Regions from separate parts of the Mesorhizobium sp. M0159 genome, predicted to be linked through region 1. Evidence: riboswitches for the same ligand, from Rfam matches in the RefSeq annotation. Region 1 holds a riboswitch; the other holds the start of a gene.
What was found. Region 1 has a riboswitch for cobalamin ahead of metE (5-methyltetrahydropteroyltriglutamate--homocysteine S-methyltransferase). Riboswitches for the same ligand answer to the same signal wherever they lie in the genome.
Positions count from the first base shown of each region.

Region 2: linked by a shared signal. The riboswitch ahead of NKJ32_RS29175 (DUF1636 family protein) and the one ahead of metE (5-methyltetrahydropteroyltriglutamate--homocysteine S-methyltransferase) in region 1 are both predicted to bind cobalamin.

Region 1 is NZ_JAMYTF010000060.1:16,643-24,217, reverse strand. Features, by position in the region: gene metE (5-methyltetrahydropteroyltriglutamate--homocysteine S-methyltransferase) at 1-1,930, opposite strand, end outside; cobalamin riboswitch at 2,026-2,226, opposite strand; gene NKJ32_RS31190 (hypothetical protein) at 2,756-3,010, shown strand; gene NKJ32_RS31185 (helix-turn-helix transcriptional regulator) at 3,328-4,161, opposite strand; partial or broken gene NKJ32_RS31180 (MFS transporter) at 4,373-5,691, opposite strand; gene NKJ32_RS31175 (transposase) at 5,981-6,655, shown strand; gene NKJ32_RS31170 (adenosine kinase) at 6,688-7,575, opposite strand, start outside.
Region 2 is NZ_JAMYTF010000048.1:1,341-8,915, reverse strand. Features, by position in the region: gene NKJ32_RS29195 (NADH-quinone oxidoreductase subunit C) at 1-247, opposite strand, end outside; gene NKJ32_RS29190 (NuoB/complex I 20 kDa subunit family protein) at 253-834, opposite strand; gene NKJ32_RS29185 (NADH-quinone oxidoreductase subunit A) at 825-1,190, opposite strand; gene NKJ32_RS29180 (winged helix-turn-helix domain-containing protein) at 1,526-2,725, shown strand; cobalamin riboswitch at 2,755-2,958, shown strand; gene NKJ32_RS29175 (DUF1636 family protein) at 2,997-3,416, shown strand; gene cobW (cobalamin biosynthesis protein CobW) at 3,427-4,467, shown strand; gene NKJ32_RS29165 (cobaltochelatase subunit CobN) at 4,484-7,575, shown strand, end outside.

The DNA.
Region 1 (7,575 bases):
AGTCGTTCCAATCAGACTGGCGCAGTGGCAATCCTTCGCGAAACGCGGCCTCATCGATCTGGATCATCCTTGCGCCGGACCATTCGAGATCCGTCACCTCGTCGCGGATGGCGAGCGCGATCTGGCGGCATGCTTCGGAGCGGGGTACGTCGTCGCGAACAAAAGACCAGTTGAGAATGGTCACCGGGCCTGTGAGCATTCCCTTCACAGGGTTTTCCGTAAGCGACTGGGCGAACTGCCACCAGCGCAGCGTCATCGGATTGGGCCTCGATACGTCGCCGAAGATGATGGGGGGGCGCACGTAACGCGACCCATAGCTCTGCACCCACGCATGCTGGGTGAAGGCGAAGCCGGACAGCTGCTCGCCGAAATGCTGTACCATGTCGTTTCGTTCGAACTCACCGTGCACCAGCACGTCCAGCCCGATCTCTTCCTGCCAGCGAATTGCAGCCTCGATCTCCTTCTTCAGGAAGGTCTCGTACTCGACATAGCTCAGCTGGCCCTTCGCATGAGCGGCCCGCGCCCTGCGTACCTGCGGCGTCTGCGGGAAGGACCCGATGGTCGTCGTCGGGAACGGCGGCAGCCCGAGCGTGCCGGCCTGGACTCTGGAGCGCTCGGCAAAAGCGCTCTCTCGTCGCTTCATGCTGTCGTCAATGCTGGCGATCCGCCCCTCAACCAGCGGGTCATGGATCTTCGTGGATGTCACGCGAGTGGCGGCAGCCTCGGCAGACGCTTTCAACGCGCCTGCCACCGCATCCCTGCCTTGGGACAGGGCCCGGGCAAGCAACACCAACTCGTCGGTCTTCTGGGCCGCGAAGGCGAGCCACGACCTGATGTCCGCGTCGAGTTCCGTCTCCATGCGGAGGTCGATCGGCACATGCAGCATCGAGCAAGAAGGCGCGATCTCGACGCGGTCCAAGGGCCAGCCGGCGACGATCGGTTTGATGCGGTCGAGAATGGCGGGCAGGTTCGCACGCCAGACGTTGCGGCCATCGATCAAGCCAAGCGAGAGCACCAGATCCTTCGGTGCGAGCCGACCCACCGTTTCCAGCTGCTCGGGAGCGCGCACGAGATCAATATGCAGCCCGGCCAGGGGCAGAGAAACCGCGGTTTCGAGATTGTCTCCCAGCGGCCCGAAATAGGTAGCCAGCATGATCTTCAGCTCGGGCGCGGCTTTCGACAGCTGGCCATAGGCGAATTCGAACGCAGCTCGTTCGTTCGGGTTCAGATCGAGGACAAGCGCTGGCTCATCGATCTGCACCCAGTCGGCTCCAGACAGCTTCAGCCTCTGCAGGAGTTGCTCGTAGACGGGCAGCAGCCGCGGCAGGAGCGCGATGGGATCGAATCCTTCGGCAGGCGATTTCGCCAGCTTGAGGAAGGTGATCGGTCCAAGGATGACTGGGCGTGTGTGAACGCCGAGAGCTTTAGCCTCGATGAAGTAATCGACCGGTTTCGTCGACGAGAGGGCGAACGTCTGATCATCGTTGAGTTCCGGCACAATGTAGTGATAGTTGGTGTCAAACCACTTGGTCATTTCCATCGCGGTTACATCAGACCGATGAGCCGCCTGCTGGTGACCAGCGTGTCGACAATCCTCCGTCTGACCCTGGTTGCCCCGCGCCATTGCGAAGTAGATGTCAAGTGGAACCTCGCCGCTATTCCAGCCGTAACGGGATGGAACGGCGCCGACCATGGCTGCGGTGTCGAGCACATGGTCGTAGAGCGAGAAGTCGTTCGACGGGATTTTCGACACGCCGCGATCGTGCTGCTCCTCCCAGCTAGCGGCACGGAGCGCCTTCGCGGTCGTGAGAAGGTCGGCAGCGGACGATTTTCCGGACCAGTAGCTTTCAAGCGCGAATTTCAGTTCTCGCCGACGACCGAAGCGGGGCACGCCGAGCGTTGCTACAGGAATTTGCTGAGAGATAGTCATGCCAGACCCCGATGGTTGGGGCGTCGGTGACAAGGAAGGCGCTAGCAGGCCGGCACGAACGCCAGGCTGCAGCGGCCACCGAGGCACCCCGCCCGTGGACGTAATTCGCCGTGGCAGGTCTCCTGGCTCGCGGGGTCATAGCCTCTACCCGTCTTCCCAAGGCTATTCGCCTCAGTGACATGAGTGGGGTTGGCTCGCCGCTAACAGTTGCGGGGGCAGCGCCGGCATCGCACCGGCTTCCCTCTTAGCTCCGCTGCGGCAGCGCCGTACGGAGAACCACGACGCGGGAGACAATTACAGCAGTTCGCTTCTTTGTCAACGCCGCATAAAGAAATGTTTATGTCGTTATGTTAAATTTCCGTTGGCACGTTCCAAAGGTCGCCTCGAAAGCGAAAACTGTGGAAGCCTTGAGCGGCCGGTAAATCAAAGCAATGACGCACGGCGCCCTTGTCCAGGAGGATAGGAGTTCGTCGGCTGCCGGCAGCAAACATACCGGCAAGCGCCGTGGTGCTGCTTAGCGCATCATGCGAACCACCTCGGCGTCGAACTTCGGCTCCGAGCTTCCGACCGCTATTCGGCTCAATGGCGAGGCTGTTGCCCATGTGGAAGCTGTTGGCCGTGATGCCCTGGTGATATGACACAACGATTTCGGGGGGAGCACACCGAGGCCAGGCGCAGCGGCGTGTTGCGAAGTGATCGAGGCCAATGTCTCGAACTGCTTGTTCGCAGCCCACCGGCTCAAGGTAACCCGGCTCAAACCACCGGGCCAGCTCAAGTCCTGTCCAAATGAGGCCTGAGCGGCAAATCGTCGTGCACGCGCACGGTTTGGCGTTCGATCTTGTGATGCGTCTTGGGCGGACAATCACCACGGTGCAGCGCGCAGAAGCGGTCCCCAATTGGGAAGCCGAGGGCGGTGAGGGCAAGCCAGCGCCACAGGCGGAAGGGGACTTGGACCTGTTTGCCCTGCTGGACCACAAGTTCGCGACACAGGGCCTCAAGGAGAAGACCAAGAGTGATTATGCGCGGGACCTCGCCAAATTCATCAAAAGCAGCGGGCAGTCAAAGTTCGGCGCCGATTGACATGGAGATAGCCATCGCGGCGGACCGCCCAGGCGGACCGCAAGCCGGAATACAACCGGGTGCAGGCGGCCAAGCTCGTCCACAAGATGGCGTCGGGCACACACCGGCGATGGGAGAGCGGACCGTGGAGTGCAGGAACTTCACGCCTATCCACGCTCCCGTGGACGTGTCCTGCGGCACATCGGCAGCGATATTGAGGAGGCAGTTGAGCTTCTGGTCGAGCACTCTTACCTGCCACTACCTACGCTTAACGTCATCTCGTACTGAAAACGCACCACGCAAGGTCGAGATGTAACATGCGCCCTTCGTGGATGGTTCTAAGCTTCCTCGGGCGCGGTCAATCTGTGATAACGGTCGCTTGGAACCTCCATCACCGCGACGCGATCAAGGTTGGCGTATCGCGCTCGGTAGTAACCTTCTTCCTCCACTTCGGCGAAACTACACTGGGGAACGTCAAAGGTCGCAGCTTCCAATCCGAAGAAAGTCGTAGCGGTTTCTTCATCCAAGAAGTTCCACTCATCTTCTCCGTCGTCATATGTGACGCGAACATAGGAGGCCATGCGCACGGCTTCCTGATCACCCATCTCTGCGATAATGGCATCGCATTCTTTCTTCAGCTTTCCTGAAACCTCACCCTTATCCCAGTCATCCAAAGCCCGATAGATTTCTGGATGATAATACTCTGGAATCTCCTCTACATCGTCACCGATAAGCTCAATGGTGCGGACATATTGCGGATTTATCAAGAGTATTTTGTTGTCAAGACTCCAACAATACAGCCATGGCCTGCTTGTGTTATTTCTACGAAGATTATGAAGTTCCTTCAACTGACGTAAAATCGATTCACGCGCATTTTCATCGATAGGATATTGGCGGCTGCCAACAGTCGTCTTGATTCTGAGCGTGCCGTATCGCGTTTCGGCATCGGCAATTGCAAACGGGCTCGTGCGCCACTCCTCGACATCAATCTTCCAGCCCAGCAGCTCCTCGACCGTGCATTTCAACGTGAGACAAAGATCCTTGATCTGCTCGACGTTCAACTGCGTTTTGCCTGTTTCCCAACGGGCCACAGTCTGTTGCGTCGTTGCCATCTGCTCTGCCAAATCTTTTTGAGTCATGCCCAGTCGAACCCTAAGCTCTCTCATGTTCATAACTCACCTCGCGTGTTCAACACACGCATTGTGGATGAATTAATCTAACACGTCAAGCGTGTTCAAAAATCGCAGCATGTGTTTTTAGGGCGTCTTCGAGGCTCCGGCAGCCGTTCGTGACCACTTGCGCAAGACACAGGGCTGGTACACAGCACGAATGGACGATCAAAATTACTGCTGAAATTCAGATAATTATTGTGGGCGAGTCTGGATCTCTCTGATCGACACGACAGTCGACCATCACCATGATCGGACCGCTTCGTGGCCGCAGGTCAAGTTGCAGCGTCGGTTCGCTGAACTTGTTGGTCGGATCAAGATTGAGCGTTTCAAAATCCGGCTGACGCAGAAGGATGCCCATCAGTCCCCCAATCACAAGAACCAGCTGGCGGACGAGCAAGGCTCCCGAAACACCTTGGACATCCGCCAGTTCGCCCCAAAGCCAGCTTCCCGCCGCCATGCCGCCGTATGTGGCCGTCTGATAGAGAGAGGGCGCGTCCAACCACCCACCGCGGCGCCGAAAGCTGTACTGTGACGTTAAACAGCGAGAATGATTGAATCCAGGCCGCACCGGCTGGCATGAGGTTGAGACACCTCAGCCCAACGTGCTCGCTCCATGCCCGAAAGAAGCAGCTGATCGCCAATACAAAGAACGCACCGCGAATGATCCATTCGTTGGAGAGAACTTCTCGGACCCGCCCGATGAGGAGCGCGCCGCAAATCGCTCCCAGGCCGAAGAAGCCGAGCATCACGCCGTAGGTGACTGCGGTCCCTTTGATCTGTTCGCGAGCGACCAACGGCAGGAGAGCCAAAATGACAACGGCGGTGAGGCCGAAAATGAAACTCCGGCACATCACCTTGAGAAGGTTCGGCGACAAGAGCACGTAACGGAAGCCCGCCGCCATCGCACTGCCGAAAGCCTCCCGCGGCAGCGCTTGTCGTGCCCGTTCGGCTTTCCATCGCAACAGCGCAGCGATCAGAGCGAAGTAGCAAAGGACGTTGAAGAGGAACGCGAAGGCCGCACCGGCTGTGGCCACGATTATGCCGCCAATCGCCGGCCCGATGGTGCGCATGAGATTGTAGCTCATGCCGTTGAGCGCAATCCCGCTTGGCAGGTGTTCGCGAGGCAGGATATCTCCCATGGAGGCTTGCCAAGAGGGATCGTGCAATGCCCAACCACAGCCGATTAGGAAGGTGAGACCCAGAAGGGTCCAGGGTGTCATTCCCCGCATAGGTCAGGAACGCCAGGAAGGCGGATACGCAGACCATCAGCAGTTGCGCAGTCAACATGATCCGGCGACGGTCAAACTTGTCCGCGAGCGCTCCCGCCGCGAGCGAGAAGATCATGTAGGGGAGGGTGGTCGATGACTGGACGAGCGCCACCATTCCATGGGAGGTGGCGATGCTCGTCATCAGCCAAGCTGCCGCCGCACCTTCCACTAGGGTGCCAAGGTTCGAAATGAGTGCAGCCGACCATAGCGAACGGAAGGTCTTGTGCTCAAAAGGAACGAGTGAAGATGTTCTCTTCGCCATTGTGGGAAGCCTCGGGATTGACCGCGGGGCTGGATTTGTTTCGCCTCACTCAACCATGGCCTCGCCGTACAAGCCAAGCTGCCACAGTGCGCGCCTGCTAACCCAGAAAACTTGGCGGCCTTACAGGCATGCGCAGGACGCGCGAAGCCGCTCAAGTCTCCCCAGATGGGTCAGCCATCGAAGACCGGCATCACTTGCCCGTTGAGCGGCTATACGATAATGCTCCGCGCTAAGCAGGAAGCGCCAAAAATTCGAGCGGCGACTTCATTCTCCTATTCAGGAAGGAACTATGAGGCGGCAGACGCGACCATTCACCGTGGAAGTCAAACAAAAGCGCAATTATCAAAAATCCGCACGTTCCATCTGGGGCAATTTCGACATCGCCGCGGCGATGGCCGAGACAACAAAGGAAGTCGAGCCGTTAAATCGTCGGCTTGTTGACTCTACTGTAGTGGTCCTTGATGCTGAACCTTTGCACGAACCGCGAGTGGAGCATTTCATGGCCAATCCTCTGGAAACCGAGTCAGCAGTAGTTAGCGAACCGGCAGACAAAACGGAAACGCCAAAACCGAAGGCGAGAGCGCGGCGGTCGAGGAAGCCAGAAGCTGAGGCGAGCTCGCCTGCCCGCAAGAACGGCGCCAAGCCGATATCCGCAGCCACTGTAGCACCGCCGTCAGCGCGAACAGGCCGAAAGAGCTACTCCGCGAAGGATCGTGCCCAGAAGCTGGCGCAGATCGAGACCTCGATCGGCGGCGGCGCTACTCTCAAGAGTGCGGTGAAGCAAGCCGGCATCTCGGAACAGACATATTATCTTTGGAAGAAGGCGGCGGCGCCGGCGGCGGACAGTGACGGGCTGAAGGATCTCGTCGCGCTCGAGGAAGAAAACAAGCGGCTAAAGAGCCTGCTTGCCGATCGTCTCCGCAAGGAGAATGCGGAACTGAAGAAAAGGCTCGGGCTGGATTAAGGAGGGTGGGCAGCTGGTTCTTGGCTCGCCACCTACAGCAATCGCGCCTGCTCCGCCTTGCGACGCAAATTCTGCCGTGGTCTTGGGCCGATTTGCTGGATGACCAGCCCGGCCGCCAGCGAGCCGAGATCGCCGCAATGCTTTAGGCTGCGGCCTTGCGTGTAGCCGTAGAGGAAGCCGGCAGCGTAGAGGTCGCCGGCGCCTGTCGTGTCGACCAGCTCGCGGACCCTGGTCGCCTCGATGGTGACCGTCTCGTCGCCGCGCACGATCACCGAGCCCCTTTCCGAGCGGGTGACGGCGGCGATCTTGCAATCCCTGCGGATTTGCGCCAGCGCCTCGTCGAAGGCCGCGGTCTGGTAGAGCGACTTGATCTCGTGGCTGTTGGCAAAGACGATATCGACGGTGCCGGAGCGCATCAGATCGAGGAATTCGTCGCGGTAGCGGTCGACGCAGAACGAGTCCGACAGGGTCATCGACACTTCGCGCCCGGCGGCGTGGGCGAGCTTAGCCGTCTGCCTGATCGCCTCCTTGGCGCGCGGCGGGTCCCATAGATAACCCTCGAAATAGGTGACCGCGGCGCCCGACGCCTTGTCGGCCTCGACGTCCTCCGGGCCGAGTTCGATGCAGGCGCCGAGATAGGTGTTCATCGAGCGCTCGCCGTCCGGCGTGACGAAGATCATCGAGCGCGCCGTCGGTGGTTCGCCGTTAAGCGGCCTGGTGTCGAAGGCGACGCCCTGCGCGTGGATGTCGTGCGCGTAGATTTCGCCGAGCGCGTCGTTGGAGACTTTGCCGAAGAAGGCGGCGCGACCACCGAAGGAGGCCACGCCCGCCGCCGTGTTGCCGGCGCTGCCGCCCGAGGCTTCGATCGCCGGGCCCATGCGGCTGTAGAGCAGTTCGGCGCGCCTCGTATCGATCAAATT
Region 2 (7,575 bases), on a different contig from region 1:
GTCTCGGCGACAGCAAATGATAGACCACGTCGAAGCGCTTTGCCCGCGACGGATAATCGGCGCCGCAAACGTCGATGATCGAGATGAACTGGCATTTCGGATCGTCGCGCAGGAAGGTGACCACCTCGATCAGGTCGCGCGGCTCGACCGAGATGGTGAGTTCGCCATAGGCGAGCACCGCCACGCCGATCCGGCCGATCAGCTTCTCGCCGAGATAGGTCGAGAGGTCGTTCAACGCCTGGGTCATGCCGCTCACCGCTCTATCGTGCCGGTGCGGCGGATCTTCTTCTGCAGCAGAAGGATGCCGTAGAGCAGTGCTTCGGCGCTCGGCGGACAGCCGGGCACGTAGATGTCGACCGGCACGATGCGGTCGCAGCCGCGCACCACAGAATAGGAATAATGATAATAGCCGCCGCCATTGGCGCAGGAGCCCATCGAGATGACGTAGCGCGGCTCCGGCATCTGATCGTAGACCTTGCGCAGCGCCGGCGCCATCTTGTTGGTCAGCGTGCCGGCGACGATCATGATGTCCGACTGGCGCGGGGACGCGCGCGGCGCGACACCGAACCTCTCCGAGTCATAGCGCGGCATCGACGTATGGATCATCTCGACGGCGCAGCAGGCGAGGCCAAACGTCATGAACATCAGCGAGCCGCTGCGCGCCCAGGTGATCAGCGCCTCGGTCGAGGTGACGAGAAAGCCCTTGTCGGCGAGCTCGTTGTTGATCTCCAGGAAGAATGGATCGTCGGACCCGACCGGCCTGCCGGTGTTGGGGTCGATGAGGCCCTTGGGCTTCGGCGCGACGAGCGTACCGGAACTGTCGTTCAATCCCATTCCAGCGCTCCTTTTTTCCATTCATAGGCAAAGCCGATGGTCAGCACCGCCAAAAACACCATCATCGACCAGAAACCGAGCATGCCGATCTGACTGAACGACACCGCCCAAGGAAACAGGAAGGCCACCTCCAGATCGAAGATGATGAACAGGATCGACACCAGGTAGAAGCGGATATCGAACTTCATGCGGGCGTCGTCGAACGAGTTGAAGCCGCACTCATAGGCGGAAAGCTTTTCCGGATCGGGGTTGCGATAGGCCACCAGGAAGGGTGCGGCGAGCAGCGCCAGTCCGACGACCAGCGCCACGCCGATGAACAGGACGATGGGCAGGTACGAACTCAACAATGCGTTCATTCTGCAGCTTTCCGTTGCGGCCAATCCACTCTGATTACAGCACCGGACCCACTTGCGGAAGCGTGACAGTTTAACCACTGAACCGTTTTAAGGGGGCTCTATGCTGCAACGCGGCGAGGGTTAGCGCAGCGCTTTCGGCGAAGCAAGTCAAACCTTGTTCAAATCGCGGTGCTGGACGGCATATCCGGGAAAACTGGTCCGATCCGCTCCTGTTTGATTTCCTTCACTTTTTACTCCACTTTTCTCTCCTGACATGGATGCCGCCAAAACCCTGCTAGCATGGCACGGAATCGCAGGTCATTTTCTCTGTCCAAAATCGTCCGGATGCCGCCTTCATGAAGGAAAAAATCTCGCTTGCCATGGCCCGTCGCATCGCGCTGGCGGCACAGGGATTCAATGACCCGCGACCCACCGGTACACCCGACCGCCGGCATCTGGCCCGCGTGCTTGCCCGTACCGGCCTGCTGCAGATCGATTCCGTCAGCGCCGTGGTGCGCGCCCATTATATGCCGCTTTATTCGCGGCTTGGCCCCTACAAGCTGGCGTTGCTCGACAACGCCGCCGTAACGCGCAAGCGCATGGTCTTCGAATATTGGGCGCATGAAGCCTCGTTCTTGCCGGTCGAGACCTATCCGCTGATGCGCTGGCGCATGCAGCGGGCCGAGCGCGGCGACGAAATGTACAGCGGGCTGGCCAAATGGGGCCGCAAGCACGCCGCCTATATCGAAGACATCTATCGCGAGGTCGCCGAACGAGGCCCGATCGCGGCGTCGGCTTTCGAAGGGCAGAAGGGTTCGGGCGGCTGGTGGGGCTGGAGCCATGCCAAGCATGCCTTCGAGTGGCTGTTCTGGGCCGGCCGCATCACCACTGCGCATCGCCGCGGCTTCGAGCGGTTCTACGATCTGCCGGAGCGCGTGCTGCCGCCAACAATACTGAGTCTGCCAACGCCCTCCCCCGAAGACGCTCACCGCGAATTGCTGCGCATCTCCGCCCGCGCCCATGGCGTCGCCACGGCAAGCGACCTGCGCGATTATTTCCGCCTCTCGCCCGCCGACATCAAGGGCCGCATCGAGGAGTTGGTCGAGGCCGGCGACCTGTTGCCGGTGAGCGTCGAAGGCTGGAACAAAACAGCCTATCTCCACAAGGACGCCCGTTTGCCGCGCAAGATCGAGGCGCGCGCGTTGCTCGCGCCGTTCGATCCTGTCGTCTTCGAGCGGTCGCGCACCGAGCGGTTGTTCGACTTCCACTACCGCATCGAGATCTACACGCCGGCCGAAAAGCGCCGGTATGGCTATTACGTGCTGCCGTTCCTGCTCGGCGACAGCATCGTCGGGCGTGTCGACCTCAGGGCCGACCGCCCGGCCGGCGTCTTGCGCGTCCATGCCGCCTATGCGGAGCCCGGCGCCCCGCCGCAAACTGCAGCCGCCCTTTTCGAGGAATTGAAGCAGATGCAGGGCTGGCTCGGGCTTGAGCGCATCGAGGTGACGGCTGCCGGCGACCTCGGCCGGCCGCTCGCGGATATCGCCGCGTCATAGACGTGCGTTGACACGACTACCCCCACAAGCCTAAATCCGTTCCAGACGGTCCCCTGCCCGCAACGGCAAGGGCCAAGAGGGAATGCGGTGCGAAATCTCGATTTCAAATCCGCGGCTGTCCCCGCAACTGTAAGCGACGAGCCTCGGCCGAAAACCACTGGGATGTTCCCGGGAAGGCGGCACCCAGGCGATGACCCGCGAGCCAGGAGACCTGCCGTCTAGGACATAAGAATCCGATCGCCTGGCGGGTTTTCCGGGCAAGGAGCCTGATTTGGAACGCGACAGCAGTTTTCCGGCTGAGACAGCGGATTTATTGTCCGGCCATGGTGATTCCCCGGCCGGCGTTACCGTCATCGTCTGCTCGTCCTGCCGTGACGAGACCGGTTCGGACGCTCATCCGCGCGCCGGCGAACTGCTCGCAGAGGACACGCGCCGCGCCGCTGGCGGCGAAAACATCAAAATCCGCACCGTCGAATGCCTCGGCAATTGCAAGCGCCGGCTCAGCGCGGCCATGCTGCGCGACGGCTGCTGGAGTTACGTCTTCGGTGATCTGACCACGACCAGCGGCGCCGATCTCGTCACCGGGGCAAAGCTGTTCGCCACCTCGACGGATGGGCTCATTCCATGGCGCGGCCGTCCCGATTGCCTGAAGCGCGGCCTGGTTGCCCGCATCCCTCCCCTTGACCTTTGAAGGACCTGACATGACCGCTGCCTCCCTTTCGCGCGTTCCCTGCACCGTGGTCACCGGCTTTCTCGGCGCCGGCAAGACGACGTTGATCCGCCATTTGCTCGAAAACGCCAAAGGCAAGCGCCTGGCCATCATCGTCAACGAGTTCGGCGACATCGGCATCGACGGCGATATCCTGAAGGGCTGCGGCATCGACACCTGCCCCGAGGAAAACATCGTCGAGCTGGCCAATGGTTGCATCTGCTGCACCGTCGCCGATGATTTCGTCCCGGCGCTGGACCAGATCCTGTCGCTGACGCCGAGGGTCGACCACATCCTGATCGAGACATCCGGCCTCGCTTTGCCCAAGCCGCTGGTCCAAGCCTTCCAGTGGCCGTCGGTGAAAAGCCGCGTGACGGTCGACGGCGTCATTGCCGTGGTCGACGGACCGGCGCTGGCTGATGGCCGCGTAGCCAACGACATGGACGCCCTGCAGGCGCAGCGCGCGCAGGACGAGACGCTTGACCATGACGATCCGGTCGAGGAGGTGTTCGAAGACCAGCTCGCTTGCGCCGACCTGATCATATTGTCGAAGAGCGACCTGATGGACGCCGCCGGCTCGGCCCGCGCCAATGCCGTCATCGGCAAGCACGTGGCGCGCGCGGTGAAGATCGTACCGACTTCGCAAGGCAAGGTCGACCCGTCGGTGCTGCTCGGCCTCGGCCTCGCCGTCGAGGACGACATCGAGAACCGCAAGACCCATCACGACGACGAACTCGACCACGAGCATGACGATTTCGATTCGTTCGTCATCGACATCGCGTCGGTGTCCAACCCGGACGAGTTGGCACAGCGCGTCGCCACGGCTGCGGAGGAAGAAAACGTGCTGCGCGTCAAGGGTTTCGTCGAGGTCGGTGGTAAGCCGATGCGGCTCTTGCTGCAGGCGGTCGGTCCGCGCGTCAACCATTATTACGACCGCGCCTGGACCGCAGAAGACGATCGCCGCTCGCGCCTCGTCGTCATCGGACTGAAAGGGCTGAACCGCCCGGCCATCGAGCGTATCCTCGCCGGCTGACAAAGCACGAACCGCGATGCACATCCTCACCACCACATCCGCCTCGCTCGACGATCTCGCCGAGCCTGTCGATCTCAGGCAAACGCCTGCGGATGTCGTGGCGCTGTCCCTCACCGACAGCGACCTGGCCGGGCTGGCGGCGGCGTGGAAGGCAGATGCGCACCGCCTGCCGTCGATGCGGCTCGCCGCCTTGCGCGACCTGCGCCATCCGATGTCCGTCGATCTGTGGATCGACAGCGTCGCCCGCCACGCCAAGGTCATTCTGGTCCGCATCCTCGGCGGCTATGACTGGTGGCGCTATGGCTGCGACCAGCTCGCCGTTATCGCGCGAAATCGCGGTATCAAGCTGGCGCTCCTACCGGGCGAGAGCCACGACGAGGATTTGCGACTGATCGAAGGCTCGACGCTGCCGCGCGAGGAGTTGGACGCCCTGCTTGGCTATTTCCGCGAGGGCGGGCCGGCAAATATGACGGCGCTGGTGCAGAGGCTGGCAAGTCTCGCTGGATCGGGTGCGGCGGTAGCCGAACCTGTTAGCGTGCCAAAGGCGGGATTTTACGAGCCGGGACTGGGGGTCGTAGAACGCGGCGTCCCCCTCCCCCTCGAGGGGAGGGTCCGGCCGCAGGCCGGGGGTGGGGTCCTCTCCGAAGCGCGCCTACACAAAACGTCGCGCACTGCCGTGACGACCCCACCCGGCCCTGCGGGCCACCCTCCCCTCGAGGGGGAGGGGGACGTCGTGCCAATTCTCTTCTACCGTTCGATGCTGCTCGCCGCCGATGTCGCGCCCATCGACGCGCTTTTCGAAGCCCTGCGCCATCGCGGCATGGCTCCCGTGCCTATGTTCGTCTCCAGCCTCAAGGACCCGGCGTCGCTCGCCTTTGTCGAAACCGCGCTCGCAACCCTGAAGCCTGCCGCCACCATCACCGCCACAGCTTTCGCCTCGGGTGCCGAGCCCGGTGTCGAAACCCTGTTCGACCGCGCCGGCGTGCCGGTGTTCCAGGTCATCGTCGCGACCACCCGCCGCGACATCTGGCAAACCAATCAGCGCGGCCTGGCGCCCGCCGACCTTGCCATGCATGTCGTCCTGCCCGAGCTCGACGGCCGCATCCTGGCCGGCGCCATTTCATTCAAGGGCGAAAGCGAAACCGACCCGGCGCTGGCCTTCCGCGCCTTCGCCAACCGGCCTGAGCCCGACCGCGTGGCGCAAGTGGCGAACCGTGTCGAGGCCTTCGTGCGCCTGCAGCGGACGCCGCGTTCGGAGCGCAAGCTCGCCATCCTGATCCCCGACTATCCGAGCGCCCCCGGTCGCACCGGCTACGCGGTTGGTCTCGACGTGCCGTCCAGCGTGCTGGCAATGCTGCACGACCTGAGCGAACAGGGCTACGCCGTTGAAAGGATTCCGCAAACGCCGCGCGAGTTGCTAGAGGTGCTGGAGCGTGGAGGTGAAGGGTTGGGGTTTGAGGACTATCTCGGGTACTCGGCGGAATTGCCTGCTGAAGCGATAGCTGCCGTGACGGCCGCATGGGGGAATGCGGCAGATGAGACAAGTTTGTGCGAGGCACCCCCCTCTGTCCTGCCGGACATCTCCCCCTCAAGGGGGGAGATTGGCAGTTCCGCCACCGGCTCTCCCTTAAGGCCCTCGGTAATTGGCGAAAGCAGAGACAACAGCGCAATCTCCCCCCTTGAGGGGGAGATGTCCGGCAGGACAGAGGGGGGTGTTCAAGCGCCTGCCGCCGCAAAATTCGCCTTCCGCGCAGCCACCTTCGGCAACGTCACCGTGGCACTCGCACCTGACCGCGGGCGCTCAGCCGACCGCCGCGCCGACTATCACGACCCGACGCTGCCGCCGCGCCATGCGCTGGTCGCCTTTGGCCTCTGGCTGCGCAAGTCGCTCGGCATCCATGCAATTGTCCATGTCGGCGCCCATGGCACGCTGGAGTGGCTGCCCGGCAAGACCGTGGCGCTCAGCGAAAACTGCTTTCCCGAGATAGTCACCGGTCCCCTGCCCGTCATCTATCCCTTCATCGTCTCCAACCCGGGAGAGGCAGCGCAGGCCAAGCGGCGCATTGCCGCCGTCACGCTCGGCCATCTGCCGCCGCCGCTGACCGGCGCCGGGCTGGACGAAAACCAGCACAGGCTTGAACGACTGGTTGACGAATATGCCCAGGCCGACGGGCTCGACCGCCGCCGCCGCGACCGCCTGGCGAAGCTGATCGTCGAGACGGCGGAAAAGACCGGCCTCGCCTCAGAGGCAGGCGTCGCCAGGACCGACGCAGCCGACGAGGCCTTGCGCCGCATCGACGCCTGGCTCTGCGATCTCAAGGATTTCGCCATCAAGGACGGCCTGCACATTTACGGCCGCTCGCCGGAAGGCGAGGCTGATCCGGTACGGCGGCAAAGTGCGGCAGCTGAAAAAACCGCGCTGCTTGCCGCCCTCGATGGCCGCCACGTCGCTGCCGGTCCGGCCGGTGCGCCGGCGCGTGGCCGGAGCGATGTGCTGCCCACCGGCCGCAATTTGTTTACCGCCGACCCGCGCACCATGCCGACGCCGACCGCCTATGATCTGGGCAAGGTGGCAGCGGAAGAAGTGGTCCGCAGCTACATGCAATCGCATGGCGACTGGCCGCGCTCGCTGGTCATCGACCTGTGGGGCTCGGCCTCGCTGCGCACCGGCGGTGAGGAGATCGCGCAAGGCCTGGCGCTGATGGGCTGCCGGCCGCAATGGGATTCCGCCACCGGCCGCATCACCGGCATAGATGTGCTGCCGCCGGCAACACTCGGCCGTCCGCGCATCGATGTCACCTGGCGCATATCGGGCCTGTTCCGCGACATGTTCCCGACCCAGATCGCGCTGATCGACGCCGCGGCCAACGCGGTGGCGACCCGCGACGAGGACGCTTCGGAAAACCCGCTCGCCGCTAGGACCCGCATCGACGGCAAGATCAGCCCGCGCATTTTCGGCACCTCGCCGGGCACTTACGGCGCGGGCGTCGAGGACTTGTTGTCGAGCGGCGACTGGGCCGCGCGCGAAGAGATCGGCCGCACCTATCTCGCCGCCACCTCGCACGCCTATGGCGGCTCCGAGGGCAAAGGCATTTCGGCGCCCGGCGC